DNA from 4 places in the Kitasatospora sp. NPDC004614 genome. Region 1 is predicted to be linked to each of the others. Evidence: riboswitches for the same ligand, from Rfam matches in the RefSeq annotation. Region 1 holds a riboswitch; each other region holds the start of a gene.
The links. A riboswitch is a leader RNA that binds a small molecule or an ion and turns the genes downstream of it on or off. The one in region 1 is predicted to bind cyclic di-AMP.

Region 1 (3,554 bases):
GGCCTCCTCCAGCACCGCGCCACGGCCGAAGCGCTGGTCGATGACCCGGTTCGGGATCTTGCCCTTGCGGAAGCCCGGAACGGTGACCTGCTGGTTGATCTTCTTGTACGCCGCGTCGAGGCTGGGCTTGAGCTCCTCGAAGGGCACCTCGACGGTGAGTCGAACCCGGGTCGGGTTCAGAGTCTCGACGGCGCTCTTCACGGTGGGGTCTCCTAGGGGGGCTTGCGGTCAGGGCGATAGGCGGTTGGGGCTGCAATGCTGTCCGTACTACCGCCAGCGGTCCATCCTACCGGTACCACGAAAGTGACTGCGCCCGGCACCGGGTGCACGGCGGAGCGGGGCCGGGGCGGCCGCGCCCCACAACGACAACAGGGCCCCGCCCACGGACGAGACCCTGCCGCACGGTCGGGGTGACCGGATTCGAACCGACGGCCTTCCGCTCCCAAAGCGGACGCGCTACCAACCTGCGCCACACCCCGTGGTGCCGAGCAGAAGAGTACACGTCGGGCCGCCTCCGACCGGGGCGATATTCGCGAGCCGACAGCGCGGAAGGAGTGTGCAATCCACCGGCTCGACCAGGTACCCTGATCCAGTCCTCGCCACCGCGACGCGGTGCGGGTACGCCTTTGCGGGTGTAGCTCAATGGTAGAGCCCCAGTCTTCCAAACTGGTCACGCGAGTTCGATTCTCGTCACCCGCTCCACAAGGCCAACGGCCCCGACTGCCAACGCAGTCGGGGCCGTTGCCGTTGGTCGGCCCGCGCCGCATGGCCGGGGGGCGTTCGCCCGCGCAAGGGCGCCGGAAAGCCCGAAGGCCCCGCGCAGCGGACTGCGCGGGGCCTTCGGGGGGTGAGGCGTGGATCAGACGTTGACGCCGTGGGCCGCCAGGTAGGCGACGGGGTCGATGTCGGAGCCGTAGTCCGGGGTGGTGCGGATCTCGAAGTGCAGGTGCGGGCCGGTCACGTTGCCGGTGGCGCCGGAGAGACCGATCTGCTGACCCGCCGTCACGGACTGGCCGGCCGAGACGGAGATCGAGGAGAGGTGGGCGTACTGGGCGTACTTGCCGTCGGCCAGCTTGATGACGACCTGGTTGCCGTAGGCACCGCCGTTGCCGGCGGAGACCACGGTGCCGTTGGCGATGGCCTTGAGGCTGGTGCCGGTGGCGACCGGGAAGTCGATGCCGGTGTGGTAGCCGGAGGACCAGTTGGAGCCGGCGACCTTGTAACCGGTGGTGACCTTGCCCGGCGCCGGGGCGACGTAGGTGGAGCTGTTGCTCGCGGCGGCCGGAACGGCGGCCGGGGAAGCGGTGGTGGCCGTGGTGGCGACCGGGGGCGCCGCCTGCGGGGCCGGGGCCACGGGCTGGGCCTTGACGGTGCCGGTGGTGGCCGGCTTCGCGGTGTCGGCCTTCTTGACGGCGACCTTCGGCGCGGTGGCGGTGTCCGTGGAGGTGGACTTGGCGGCCGGGGCCTGCGCGGGGGCGGCGGCCTGGCCGTTGATGGCCAGCTTCTGGCCCGGGAAGATCAGGTCGGGGTTGCCACCGACCACGGAGCGGTTGTCCTGGTACAGCTTCTGCCAGCCACCGTCGACGTGCTGCGCGGCGGCGATCTTGGACAGGGTGTCGCCGGAGGCGACCCGGTAGCTGTGCGGGGCGGCGGCCTGGTCGGCGACGGGGGTGGCGTCCACCGAGACCGTGGACGGGTGGCTGCCGGCCTGCTCGGTGGCGGTGTGCGCGGAGGCGGCGGTGACCGGGAGGCCGATCGCGGCGCCGGCCACACCGGTGGCGATGGCGATCCGGGCGATGGTGGCCAGGCTCGGCTTGCGGTGCTTGCCCTGAGCGGACATGAAGGCGTTCCTCTCCGACGCCTGCGAGGTGAGCTGTCGGGTTCGGGCGAGAGTTGCCCGGCCGCAGGGACTGCGGCTTCACCCCAAGCCGTTCCCGGTGGTTTCCGGGCCCGGCGACTTACCTGTGGTTCCCCCGCTCCTGCCGTGGCGTGGTATCTGGTCGGCACCGGACGACGGCAGGACTAGGCGTTCCGTCCGGTGGCCCGCCCGGTCACTGGCCGGGCTGCGGAGGAAGCAAATCCCACGGCCCGTGAGGCTGGCAAACGCCGATCGGCCCCGCTCCCTGGGTCGGGAAGGGGCTGACGATCCACCAGGTCACGCTGTGCCGACACCCTGCTGCGGTGCGCGTACGCGATCATGACAGTGCGCGTACGAACCCCGCACGGTGGGCGACTTCGGCCACCGTGCGCGTTCGGGCGCGGACCTGGCGTGACGTCGCGGGTGAGCCTGGTCACCGTGGGCAGGCCGAATGGACGGCGCGGGGGTGTCTCCCGCCCGTCGTGGCGTGCCGCCGGGGAGCCGACAGGCCGTCAGCCCGCGATCGACGCGATGGCCTTGGAGACCGAGGTGAGGAACTGCTGGATCGGGCCGGCCATGGTCGACTGGCTCAGCATGAAGCCGAACAGGGCGGCGACGATGGCGTGCCCGGTCTTCAGCTGCTTGTTGCGAATGAAGATCGCGACGATGATGCCGAACAGGACAAGCGCGGAGACGGAGAAGGCCACCGGGACTCACTTCCTCGATTCATGGCGGGGGTTCGGTGGAAGCCGGCGTTGGCTCCCAGGCGGAAACCGGCCCCTGCCCCCCGTGTCCCCACCACTCCATCCGGACTCAGTGTGGTCGCTCGTGCTGAGTGCGTAAAGGACTTGCCCGGTCGCTCGGTGCCCGAACCCGCCTGGCAGGACTGATTTTCGCCGACCGCGACGATAGCGGACGGGTTCTGACACCCCGTCGGCGGGCGGTGGTCCGTGCTGGCCTGCGCGGCAAACCGGCAGGCAGATCCAACATCGCCGCCCGGCTCGGGCCGCGTACCGGAATTGGCCGAAGATCAACGTCCGGGTTTGACACTCCGTGGACAGTCCGCGCTCACCGCGTCTGCACCGGACGGAAGTTCAGCGGCGCCAGACCAGCAGCACCGCGCGGTCGTCGTTGACGTGCTTGGCGACGGTGTCGATCAGCCGGACCGCGGAGCCGGGCCGGATCGACCCCGGGGCGGTGGCGACCAGCCGGTCGGCCTCGCCCATCAGCCGGTCCATGCCCTCGGCGAGGTCGCGGCCGGGGATCTCCACCATGCCGTCGGTGCACAGCATCAGGACGTCGCCGGGGCCGAGGGTGCCGCGCACCCCCTCGAACTTGGCCTCGTCGTAGACGCCGAGCAGCGGGCCCTCGGCCTCCTTGACCTCCCAGTACCCGGCGCCCGCGAGACGGTGCATGCCGGGCAGGTGCCCCGCGGAGAGCAGTTCGTACTCGCCGGTGTCCAGGTCGACCACCAGATGGACGGCGGTGGCGAAGCCCTCCGCCCAGTCCTGCCGCAGGAGGTAGCCGTTGGCGGCGGGCAGGAAGTCGTGGGCGGGCAGCGAGCCGAGCAGGCCGCCGAAGGCGCCGGAGAGCAGCAGGGCGCGGCTACCGGCGTCCATGCCCTTGCCGGAGACGTCGGCGAGGACGGCTTCCAGCATCCGTCCGCCGGGGCCGGTGCGGGCGGCGACCATGAAGT
Region 2 (3,554 bases), 460 kb from region 1:
CGCGGACGAGCTGATCCGCCGCCTGGTGCGGGCCGAGCCGCAGGGCCGGCCGGTGGTGGTGGTGTCCGCCGACAAGGAGGTCGCGGACGGGGTGCGCAAGGCCGGCGCCCGCCCGGTGGCCTCGGTTCTGCTGCTGAACCGCCTGTCGCGCAGTTGACGGGCACTCAGCGGTGTTGGGGCGTCCGGAGTGTGTCGGTGTGGTGAAGAGGGGCGGAGAAGTGAATCCGGGAGCCCCCCGGGAGTGGACGCGGAGGCAGGGACTTCACTAGGGTCTGGCGTCAAACCTATATTCCGGACTATCGCTCTAACGGGTGAGTCCAGAGGAAGAAGGAGCACCGCCTTGGCCTCCCACCGCCGTCCCAAGCAGCCGAGTCGCGCCCGGGTGACCGTGCTCACCGCTGCCGCCGCGACCGCGGTCGCCCTGTCGGCCCAGGTGAGTGCGCACGCCGCGCCGGCTCAGCCGAACAAGGACGAAGTCAAGGCGCAGGTCGACAAGCTCATGGAGGAGCAGGAGCAGGCGGCCGAGAAGTACAACGGCGCCAAGGAGCAGGCCGACCAGCTCCGCAAGCAGGCCGACCAGCTGCAGGACCAGCTGGCCCGCAGCCAGGACCAGCTGAACGAGCTGTCCTCCGGGCTCGCGGCGGTGGCCGGCGACCAGTACCGGCACGCGGGCGTCGACCCGTCGATGCAGCTGATGCTCTCCGCCGACCCGGACAAGTACCTGGACAAGGCGTCCTCCTTCGACCAGGCGGCCAGCACCCAGGCCGAGACCCTGAAGTCACTGCAGGACCAGCAGCGCCGGCTGAACCAGCAGAAGCAGGAAGCGGCGGACGTCCTGAAGGAGCTGGACAACTCCACCCAGGCGCTCAACGACGCCAAGAACGAGGTCAGGACCAAGCTGGAGCAGGCGCAGAACCTGCTCAACCAGCTCTCCGCCGCCGACCGTGCCTCGATCGTGCGCGGCGACGGCGCCGCCTCGCGCAGTGCCGACCGGGTCGACCCGGCCACCCTGCCGAAGGCCGCCGGCTACGCCGGGGTCGCGGTGCAGCGGGCGCTCGACAAGCGCGGTGCGCCGTACGTGTGGGGTGCGACCGGCCCGAGCACCTTCGACTGCTCCGGCCTGATGGTGTGGGCGTACGCGCAGGCCGGCGTCTCGCTGCCGCGCACCTCGCAGGCGCAGGGCAGCTACGGCGCCAGCGTCGGCACCGACTGGCACAACGCCCAGCCCGGTGACCTGGTGGTCTACTACGGCGACCGGCACCACGTCGGCATGTACATCGGCAACGGCATGGTGGTGCACGCGCCGCACACCGGTGACGTGGTGAAGACCATGAAGGTCGACGCGATGCCGATCTCGACCATCCGTCGGGTCTGACAGTCCGGCAAACCGGACATACGCCCGCCAGGGCGACAATTGACACGCCGTGACACGCCCGGGCGGGTCGAGATCCTGCTGTGATCTCGAACACGTCCGGGCGTCGCGTTTCCCTGGCGAACGGCGGGAAATGCTACGCACTGCGCAACGGATCCCTTACGTTCGGTCAGTTTCGTAATCGAAATTGACTCAGATTCAGATTTTTTTCCGACAAGGATTTGAACGGATCACGGATCGGTTACTAGGGTCATAGTTCGACCACCGCAGAGTCGATCGCCCAAGGGGGGCGACGGCGGAGGTCGCCGCCGAGTCCGTGACACAGCGGGTGGATCGTCAGAACGAGATCCGCCGACGGGGATACCCCTGTGGGGGTTGCTGTCGAACGGAGCCGGGGAACCACGTTCCCCCGGGGTGAATCGGCGCCAGGTCGGCCGCGAGAGCGGCCGGTGAGGCGCTGTAGGGCGTCTCTTCCGGCCCGAACCCGTCAGCTCACCCGGTAGGCGGTGTGAGGAAGAAGGAGTCCGCCTTCGTGGCGTCCCATCGCCGTCCCAAGCCCGTCGGCCGTGCCCGGGTCTCGATTCTCACTGCCGCTGCCGCCACCGCCGTCGCGCTGTCCGCCCAGACCGGCGCGCACGCCGACCCGGCGCCCACCAAGGACCAGGTCAAGGCGCAGGTCGACCAGCTCAACGAGCAGGCCGAGGTGAAGACCGAGGCGCTCAACGCCTCCGTCGAGAAGCAGCAGAACCTGCAGAAGCAGGTCACCCAACTGCAGGACCAGCTGGCCCGCCAGCAGGAGCAGGTGACCACCGTTCAGGACAGCCTGGCGACGATCGCCGCCGAGCAGTACCGCAACGGCGGCATGCCGCAGACCATGCAGCTGATGCTCTCCAGCAACCCGGACAGCTTCCTCGGGCAGGCCGGAACGCTGAACACGGTCGGCGCCACCCAGGCCGACCTGCTCAAGAGCTTCAAGGCCGAGCAGGCCAAGCTCGACGGGCAGCGCGAGGAGGCCGCGCAGAAGCTCGCCGAACTGGACACCACCACGAAGGCCCTCAAGGCCGACAAGGAAGACGTCCAGTCCAAGCTGGCCAAGGCGCAGGAGCTGCTCAACACGCTCACCCAGAAGGAGCGCGACGATCTCGCGGCGGCCGAGGCCAAGGCCGCCAGCGACTCCCGCACCCAGGCCGAGCGCGCCTCCCGCGACAACACCCGCACCGACCTCGGCGCCCCGCCGGCGCAGGCACCGGCCGGCTACGCGGGTGCCGCGATGAACGCCGCGCTGTCCAAGCTGGGCAGCTGGTACTCCTACGGCGCGGCCGGCCCGAGCACCTTCGACTGCTCCGGTCTGATGCAGTGGGCGTACGCCCAGGCGGGTGTCTCCATCCCGCGCACCTCGCAGGCCCAGGCGGGCGCCGGCACCAGCATCGGCACCAACATCGCCAACGCCCGTCCGGGTGACCTGATCATCTACTACGGCGACCAGCACCACGTCGGCATGTACGTCGGAAACGGGCAGATCGTGCACGCCCCGCACACCGGCGCGCAGGTCCGCTACGAGTCGGCGACCGTCATGCCGATCACCAAGATCGTCCGGATCTGACGGCCGCGCGGAGCCTTCGGCTCGGCACCCCGCACAGGGGGTGCCGGGCCGCTCTCGTTCCGGTGTCCGATTCGCGGTCGAATATTCGAAGTTGTCAGGGTTTGGACTGGATCCGTCCGACTCGCTAACCTCTGCCCCGGCCCCCCGTGCGGACGGCCGTCCGATCCGCGGGCGGCGGCGGAGGCCGGAGCGCAGGAACGGAGTCGTCGCACGTGCCAGTGCACCGTCGCCCCCCACTGCCCGGTGTCCAACGCCTCGCCCGAGCCCTGGCGCTCACCGCCGCCGCGACGGGCGTGATCCATCTCGGCGTCGCCCCGGCCGCCGCCACTCCGGCCGACCCGCCGGACCGCGCCGACGTCAAGGCGCAGGTCGACCAGCTGTACGACGAGGCCGAGCAGGCCTCCGAGAAGTACAACGCCGCCCAGGAACAGCAGAAACGGCTGCAGCGCGAGGCCGGCGTCCTGCTGACCCAGGTCGCCGCCGGGCAGGACGACCTCAACCGGCTGCGCGCCGACCTCGGGGCGGTGGTCGCCGCCCAGTACCGCGCCCAGGGCCTCGACCCCACGCTGCGGCTGATGC
Region 3 (3,554 bases), on a different contig from region 1:
CAGGGTGGAGCCATGGACATCGTGACTCCGGCCGGCGCCACCTCCGTCGGCCTGCGCCCGCCGTTCCGTCGGATCGCCGCGCAGGCCGCCGCGCTCTGGTCGGCCGTCTTCGCCCTGGTGCACCTGTACTGGCTGCTGGGCGGCCGGGCCGGTCTGCCGGGCGGGCTGTCGGTGCTGGACAACACGCCGCTGCTGGTGATCGACATCATCGCGGTACCGCTGTGCGCGGTGGCCGCGGCGCTGGCCCTGGCGCTGATACGGCCGTGGGGCGAGCGGCTGCCGGCCCGCGGGCTGCTGTGGGCGGCCCGGGGCACGGCGGTGCTGCTGATCGTGCACGCCGCGCCCTCCGTGCCGGAATGGCTGGCGCTGGCGGCGGGTCACCGCTCGGCGGCGGAGCTGGACGCGATGGCCCGCTTCGCGACCGTGCTGTACGAGCCGTTCTTCCTGGCCGGCGGGCTGCTGTTCGGCTGCGCGGTGTTCGGCCGTCGGCTCCTGCCCGAGCGCGGCGGCCGTCGATGAGCGGAAGAACTACGGCTGCAGGCCGCGCTGCTGGAGCCAGGGCAGCGGGTCGATCGGGGCTCCGCCGCCGGGGCGGACCTCCAGGTGCAGGTGCGGGCCGGTGACGTTGCCGGTGGCGCCGACCGCGCCGAGCACGGTGCCGGGGGCGACCTGGCCGGAGGCGGTGGCGATCCGGGAGAGGTGGCAGTACCAGAGTTCGGTGCCGTCGGGCAGGGTCTGGATGACCCGGTAGCCGTAGGGGCCGGACCAGCCCGCCGAGGTGACGGTGCCTCCGGCGACGGCGGCGACGGGAGTGCCGGTGCGGGCGGCGAAGTCCAGGCCGGTGTGCAGGTGCGCCCAGTGCGCGCCGGACTGGGCGAAGTGCGCGGTCAGCTGGTAGCCGGCCACCGGCAGGGTGTGCGCGGCCTGCTCGGCCTCGGCCTGCTGGGCGGCCCGCTTGGCCTCGGCCTCCTGCGCGGCGGCCAGCCGGGCGGATTCGTCGGCGGCGGTGCGCTGGCCGTCGGCCTGCTGCTGGATGCGGGCGGCGAGGGCGAGCCCGGGGTCGCCGGCGAGGAGGCCGTCGGAGGCTTCGTCCGCGGCGGTGACGGGCACCGGGGCGGCGGCCTGCGCGGGGGCGGCGCCGAGTGCGGTGGCGCCGAGCGCGGCGGTCATCGCGGTGACGCCCAGCAGGGGCGCGCCGGCGCGGGACTGACGGGGCAGCCGGTGCCGGGCGGCTTCCGGCTCGACCGGGTGGTCGAGCAACTGGGTGCCGGTGCTCTCAGTGTAGGTCGACGCCACGGGGGCGTGCTCCTTCCTTCCCTGCCGCCGACCGGGTTAGCTGACGGGTTCGGAGGTGGAAGGTCTCCTACGGTCGGGCCCAGGGCCGTCCCGATTCACCCCGGTGGAAACGTGGTTCCCCGGCTCCTGGGACGCCCCGAAGGGTGTGCCCAAGTGGATTAGGCGTGGCGCACGGTGCCGCATGGTTACGGCGTTGCCGACCGCGCTGCGTTATCAAACGTTAATCCTATGGACCCCATGATTCCAAGCCGCTACCACGAGACAGCGAAGATTTCCTGACGCCCTATGGGTGATTTGTGACGGTTCACCAGGGCCAACCTGACGGATTGTGACCGAGTGGTTGAGTATCCGTACTCACGCCACGCCTCCGGGCCGGCGCGACCCTGATGCCATGACCGCAACCGTGCCGCACCGGACCACCGCCGCCTACTTCGCCCAGGCCGCCGTCTCCTTCGGACTGGCCACCGCCGCGCTCTCGCTCGGGATCGCCTACCTGCCGGTGAGCGCCTGGATGCGCGCCTTCCTCGCCGTCGGGCTGCTGTACGAGATCACTTCCGCGTTCACGCTGGCCAAGGTGATCCGGGACCGCCAGGACGAGGGCGCGATCACCAGCCGGGTGGACCAGGCCCGGCTGGACAAGCTGCTCGCCGAGCACGACCCGTTCAAGGTGGAGGGGATCTGACGATCCGGCCGGCCACCACGACTTGACGGCTAAGGCTATTAGCCTTAGCTTTATGGCTATCGGCAGCCGGCCGGGCCTCCAGCGCCCGGCGCACCGCAACGCCCGCCCAGGAGGCCCGCCATGAACAGCACCCTCGGCACCACCCGGTACGTCGACGTCCCCGGCGGCCGGATCGCCTACGACGACACCCCCGGCACCGGCGTCCCGGTCGTCCTGCTGCCCGGCATGCTCGACAAGCGCGCCACCTACCGGCACCTCGCACCGCTGCTGACCGCCGCCGGGCACCGGGTGATCACCATGGACCTGCGCGGCCTCGGCGAGTCCTCCACCGGGTTCACCGACTACTCCCCCGCCGCGATCGCCGGCGACCTGGTCGCCCTGCTCGACCACCTCGACCTGCGCGGCGCCGTCCTGGCCGGCAACTCCTACACCGGCGCCACCGTGGTCCGCGCGGCCGAGCTCGCCCCCGGGCGGACCGCCGGGGTGGTGCTGATCGACGCCTTCATCGAGAACCTCCCGCTGAACGCCTTCCAGAAGGCCCTGTTCGGCCTGGCCGCCCCGCTGGTCACCGCGTTCCCCGGCCTGTGGAGCTCGATGCAGAAGTTCTACTACCCGACCGCGCGGCCCGCCGACTTCGACGCCTACCGGGCCGGCCTCGCCGAGATGCTGCGCGAGCCCGCCCGGAAGGCCGCGCTGCGCGGCTACCTCACGGGGGACTCCGCGCCGGTCGGCTGGTGCGAGGCCGTCGACGTGCCCGCGCTGGTGCTGATGGGCAGCAAGGACCCCGACTTCCCGAACCCCGAGCTGATCGCCGACCGGCAGGCCGCCGCGCTGCGCGGCCGTAAGGTGATGATCGAGAACGGCGGCCACTACCCGATGGCCGGCTACCCCCAGGCCGTCGCCGACGCCCTGCTCCCGTTCCTGAACGAGCTGAACGAGGTCGCCCGCTGATGGCCCGCGCCGGACTCTCCCCCACCGCGGTGGTGGACCACGCCCTCGGCCTGATCGACGCCCAGGGCGCCGAGACGCTCACCCTGGCCGCCGTCGCCGCCAAGGCGGGGGTCGCCACCCCGTCGCTGTACAAGCACGTCCCCGGGGGCCTTGCCGAGCTGCGCCGCCTGGTCGCCGTCCGCACCCTCGACGACCTGACCGACCACCTGGCCGCCGCCGTCCTCGGCCACTCCCGCGACGAGGCGGTCGCCGCCCTGCTCGCCGCGTACGCCGGGTACGCCACCCGGTTCCCCCGTCGCTACGCCGCGCTGCCGCAGGCGCCCGAGCCCGACCCGGAGCTCATGGCGGCGGGCGAGCGGCTGGTGAACGTGCTGTTCGCCGTCCTGCGCGGGTACGGCCTGGAGGGCTCCGAGGCGGTGCACGCCGCGCGCACCCTGCGGGCCATGGCCCACGGGTACGCCTCGTTGACCACGGCGGGGGCGTTCCAGCTCGCCGAGGGGCCGGACGTGACGCTGGAGCGGCTGACCGGCGTGCTGGTCGACGGCCTCGGCCACTGGCCGGGCGGACGCGGCGCGTGACCTGACGGGGGCCTGGCGCGTTCTACCCGATATGAAGAAGCGCAGCC
Region 4 (3,554 bases), on a different contig from region 1:
CGGTCATGCCGAACAGCGTTCGGTGCACGCCGATCCCGTCCGCGAGCGGGCCTGCGAGCACCAGGCCGAGTGGCATCAGCGCCACCGAGATCAGGTGGTCGTAGGAGCTGACCCGGGACAGCACCTGCTCGGGTATGTGCACCTGGAGTGAGGTCTCCCACAGCACGAAGCACAGCGAGACGCCGACTCCGGTGCAGGCCTCCAGCAGGGCGATCACCGCGACCGGAGCGCCGGATCCGATGATCAGTGCCTGGCAGGAGGCAATCGCCATCCCGACGGCCGCCACCGCCATCGGCCGGGCCGGTTTCAGGCGGTAGGCGCAGACGTCGCCAACGATCGAGCCGAGGCCGAAGGCGGTGACCACCACGGCCCAGGCGCCGGCCCCGCCCCACTCGCGATCCGCCAGGACCGGGCCGAGCACGAACACCGAGGGCAGCACCACCACGTGGTACACCGCGATCGCGAGCATGCCCGACCACACCCAGGCCCGTTCTCGCACCTGCCGCCAGCCGACCCGGAGTTCGGCCAGGAACCCGAGTCGCTCGGCCTGCTCCGCACTGGCCCGCCCGCCCACCGCACCGAGTCTCGCCAGCACGGCGGCGCTGGCCGCGAAGCTCGCGGCATCCACCATCAGGGCACCGCCGGGCCCGGCAAGGGCGACCAGCGCGCCAGCCAGCACCGGGCCGATCACCAACCCCACCGAGTGGACGAGCCCGCGCAAGGCATTGGCCTCGCTCAGCCGTTCACCGGACACCAGCAGCGGGATCAGCCCGGTGGAGGCGGGCAGGAAGAAAGCGTCCGCCACCCCGAACACCACCATCAGCAGTGCCAGCACCCCGACCCGGGCCGTCCCGGTGAGCAGCAACACCGCGACGGCCGCCTGGACCACGCACCGCACCAGATCGGAGGCCAGCATGATCCGCTGTCTTGGCATCCGGTCCGCCCACACGCCGCCGATCAGCATGAACACCAGCGTCGGCAGCAGGCCCGCCGAAGCCACCAGGCCGACATCGGCGGCCGACCCGCCGATCGACAGCACGGCGAACGGCAGCGCGACGAACGACACCCTGTCGCCCAGGACGGACAGCGACTGGCCGACGAACAGACGGGCGAACTGGCGCTCCACCCGGAGCACTTCGGGAATCAGCACAGCCACGGGCACCTCCACAGCGGGTCGGGGAACAGCGATCACCGCGATGGTAGGAAGCTCCCGAAGCAGCTGTCGCGCGATTTATCCGCAACGCCTGCAATGCCCAGATCTCGCTCAACTCGCTTTAATGTCACGGCATTTGATGACCACCCAGCTTCCAAGCGCTTAAGCGGGACCGTCCGCCTTCCCTCCCCCCGCTCCCCCAATCCCACCGATCGGCCAGACTTTCGCACCCGACCATCGGACCGCCGGATCACCCGACCGCCCGACCGCCCGGGCGGCGCAACTCGGCCGTAATACAGCCGCGATGAGCTTGTGATTGCTCCGTTCGAGTGATTAGGCTCGGTCCGGCCCGCACCGCCGGGCCCCGCACGCGGCAACGCCGAACCCTGTCCGCCGCGTTGCCGGGTCGACCACCACAACCCTTGGACAGGGACGGGGGAACCAGGTACGTCGCCGCCCCCACGGCTAGGGGTGAAGCCGCCGCACCGGCTCCCGCCGGCACACGGCGGCCGGGCCTCCCTCCGGTCCGAACCCGACAGCTCACCTCGCAGGCGTGCGGAGAGGATCTGGCATGCTCTTCACGGGTTCCGGGCGCCACCGTCGGCAGAGCCAGGCGGAGAAAGCCGCCGAGCGGGCGATCGCCGCAGCCGGCGTCGCCGGCGTCGGCCTCGCCCTGCCGCTGCTCGCTGTGACGGGTGCGCAGGCCGCCCCCAGCACGGTCTGGGACCGGGTCGCCGACTGCGAGAGCGGCGGCAACTGGAGTTCCGACTCGGGCAACGGCCTGTACGGCGGCCTCCAGATCACCGCCCAGCGCTGGATCGACTACGGCGGTACCCGGTACGCCGAGCTGCCCAGCGGAGCCACCCGCAGCCAGCAGATCGCGGTCGCCGAACGGATCCTGGCCACCGAAGGCCCGCAGCCGTGGGTGTCCTGCGCCGACACGGCGGGCCTGCGCACGGTCAGCGCCCCCGGCGTGGTGGACAACAACGACTCGGCGGACGAATCGGGTGCGCTGCGCGGCGCCCGCGGCATCGCGGCCGTCAACACCGCCTCGGACGGCACCGTCGCCCCGCAGAACGCCACTCCGGTGTTCTCCGGCCTGCCCGGCTACGACCCGGTGTACCACGTGTACTGGTACGAGAAGAACGGCGGTTGGTTCTGGACCAGCCACCAGAGCCTGTACGAGCGCTACATACAGCTGACGCACCCCCAGCCGCCTGCGGCCACGCCGTCCCCGGCCCCCACCCCGGAAAGCCCGGCCACCCCGACCACTCCGACTACGCCGACTGCGCCGTCGACCGACCCGAGCACCAACCCGAGCCCGAATCCGACCACACCGTCCGACAACCAGAACGGCAACGGCAACGGCAACGGGAACGGCGCCGAGAACGGCAACGGCACAGGCCACGGCAACGACCAGGGCCAGGGTCAGGGTCAGGACGGCCACGGCGGCACCCAGCAGCCCACCACCCCCGACCCGGCCACCACCACGCCGCCCCCGAGCGCCTCCACGCCCGGCAGCGCACCCGCGCCCGCCGAATCCCCGTCCGCCGCGACCCCGTCCCCGCAGCCGTACACCGTCGGCCCGGGCGACACGCTGGCGAAGATCGCCCGCAGCCACGAGCTGAACGGCGGCTGGAGCGGTCTCTACCAGAGCAACCAGCAGGTGGTGGGCGAGAACCCGGACCTGATCCACCCGGGCCAGGTGCTGAACCTGGGCTGACGGCCGCCCGGTCGAGCCGCCGTCACTTCGGGACGGCGGCCAGTCCGGTGCAGCCGCGCAGGCCGTCGCGGCGCTGCTGGGCGGCCTTCGCCGCGCTGCCGGTCTGCGGGACGGGCACGCCCCGGCCGTCGATGTGGGCGGGGGTGAACATTTCTCCGGTGACGCGTCCGTCGGTGCTGATGGTGAGTGTGGTGACGCCGGTTTCGTCGGAGGCGGTGTAGTTCGAGGTGCCGTACCAGAGGAAGTTGCCGAAGCCGTACGCCACGTAGGTGTTCCCGAGCATGCCCGCGCCGAGCATGGTGTGGGCGTGGGTGCCGACCACGGCGGTGGCGCCGGCCGTGGCGAGCTTCTTGGCGAGTGCGGTCTGCGCGGCGGTCGGGCAGGCCACGCCTTCCTCGCCCCAGTGCAGGTAGACCAGTACCACGGGCGCCTGCGCCTTGGCCTCGGTGACGGCGCGCAGCAGGGCCTTCTCGTCGAACGCGGAGGCGATGCCGGCCTTGTGCTCGCCGGCCCGCCACTTCTGGTTGGTGATTTCGTCGACCTGGCTCGCCGCCAGGACGGCGACCTTTGTTCCGCGCACGTCGGCGATGTGGGGCGCGAAGGCTTCGGCCGTGTCCTTGCCGATGCCGATCAGCGGAATCGGGGAGTTGGCCTTGGCGGCGAGGGTGTCGGCGAGGC

Region 2: linked by a shared signal. The riboswitch ahead of ACFYST_RS09820 (NlpC/P60 family protein) and the one ahead of ACFYST_RS11910 (peptidoglycan DD-metalloendopeptidase family protein) in region 1 are both predicted to bind cyclic di-AMP.
Region 3: linked by a shared signal. The riboswitch ahead of ACFYST_RS30185 (M23 family metallopeptidase) and the one ahead of ACFYST_RS11910 (peptidoglycan DD-metalloendopeptidase family protein) in region 1 are both predicted to bind cyclic di-AMP.
Region 4: linked by a shared signal. The riboswitch ahead of ACFYST_RS14085 (transglycosylase family protein) and the one ahead of ACFYST_RS11910 (peptidoglycan DD-metalloendopeptidase family protein) in region 1 are both predicted to bind cyclic di-AMP.

Annotation. Positions count from the first base shown of each region.
Region 1 is NZ_JBIALR010000003.1:542,086-545,639, forward strand. It holds gene tig (trigger factor) at 1-201, opposite strand, end outside; tRNA gene ACFYST_RS11900 (tRNA-Pro) at 406-479, opposite strand; tRNA gene ACFYST_RS11905 (tRNA-Gly) at 629-702, shown strand; gene ACFYST_RS11910 (peptidoglycan DD-metalloendopeptidase family protein) at 860-1,840, opposite strand; cyclic di-AMP (ydaO/yuaA leader) riboswitch at 1,846-2,000, opposite strand; gene ACFYST_RS11915 (hypothetical protein) at 2,371-2,565, opposite strand; gene ACFYST_RS11920 (PP2C family protein-serine/threonine phosphatase) at 2,953-3,554, opposite strand, start outside.
Region 2 is NZ_JBIALR010000003.1:81,531-85,084, reverse strand. It holds gene ACFYST_RS09830 (NYN domain-containing protein) at 1-157, shown strand, start outside; gene ACFYST_RS09825 (NlpC/P60 family protein) at 341-1,375, shown strand; cyclic di-AMP (ydaO/yuaA leader) riboswitch at 1,712-1,894, shown strand; gene ACFYST_RS09820 (NlpC/P60 family protein) at 1,905-2,975, shown strand; gene ACFYST_RS09815 (NlpC/P60 family protein) at 3,188-3,554, shown strand, end outside.
Region 3 is NZ_JBIALR010000020.1:22,724-26,277, forward strand. It holds gene ACFYST_RS30180 (DUF3995 domain-containing protein) at 13-519, shown strand; gene ACFYST_RS30185 (M23 family metallopeptidase) at 529-1,296, opposite strand; cyclic di-AMP (ydaO/yuaA leader) riboswitch at 1,307-1,471, opposite strand; gene ACFYST_RS30190 (YiaA/YiaB family inner membrane protein) at 1,688-1,978, shown strand; gene ACFYST_RS30195 (alpha/beta fold hydrolase) at 2,099-2,929, shown strand; gene ACFYST_RS30200 (TetR-like C-terminal domain-containing protein) at 2,929-3,507, shown strand; gene ACFYST_RS30205 (hypothetical protein) at 3,539-3,554, shown strand, end outside.
Region 4 is NZ_JBIALR010000005.1:52,896-56,449, reverse strand. It holds gene ACFYST_RS14090 (MFS transporter) at 1-1,156, opposite strand, end outside; cyclic di-AMP (ydaO/yuaA leader) riboswitch at 1,555-1,721, shown strand; gene ACFYST_RS14085 (transglycosylase family protein) at 1,725-2,876, shown strand; gene ACFYST_RS14080 (CapA family protein) at 2,899-3,554, opposite strand, start outside.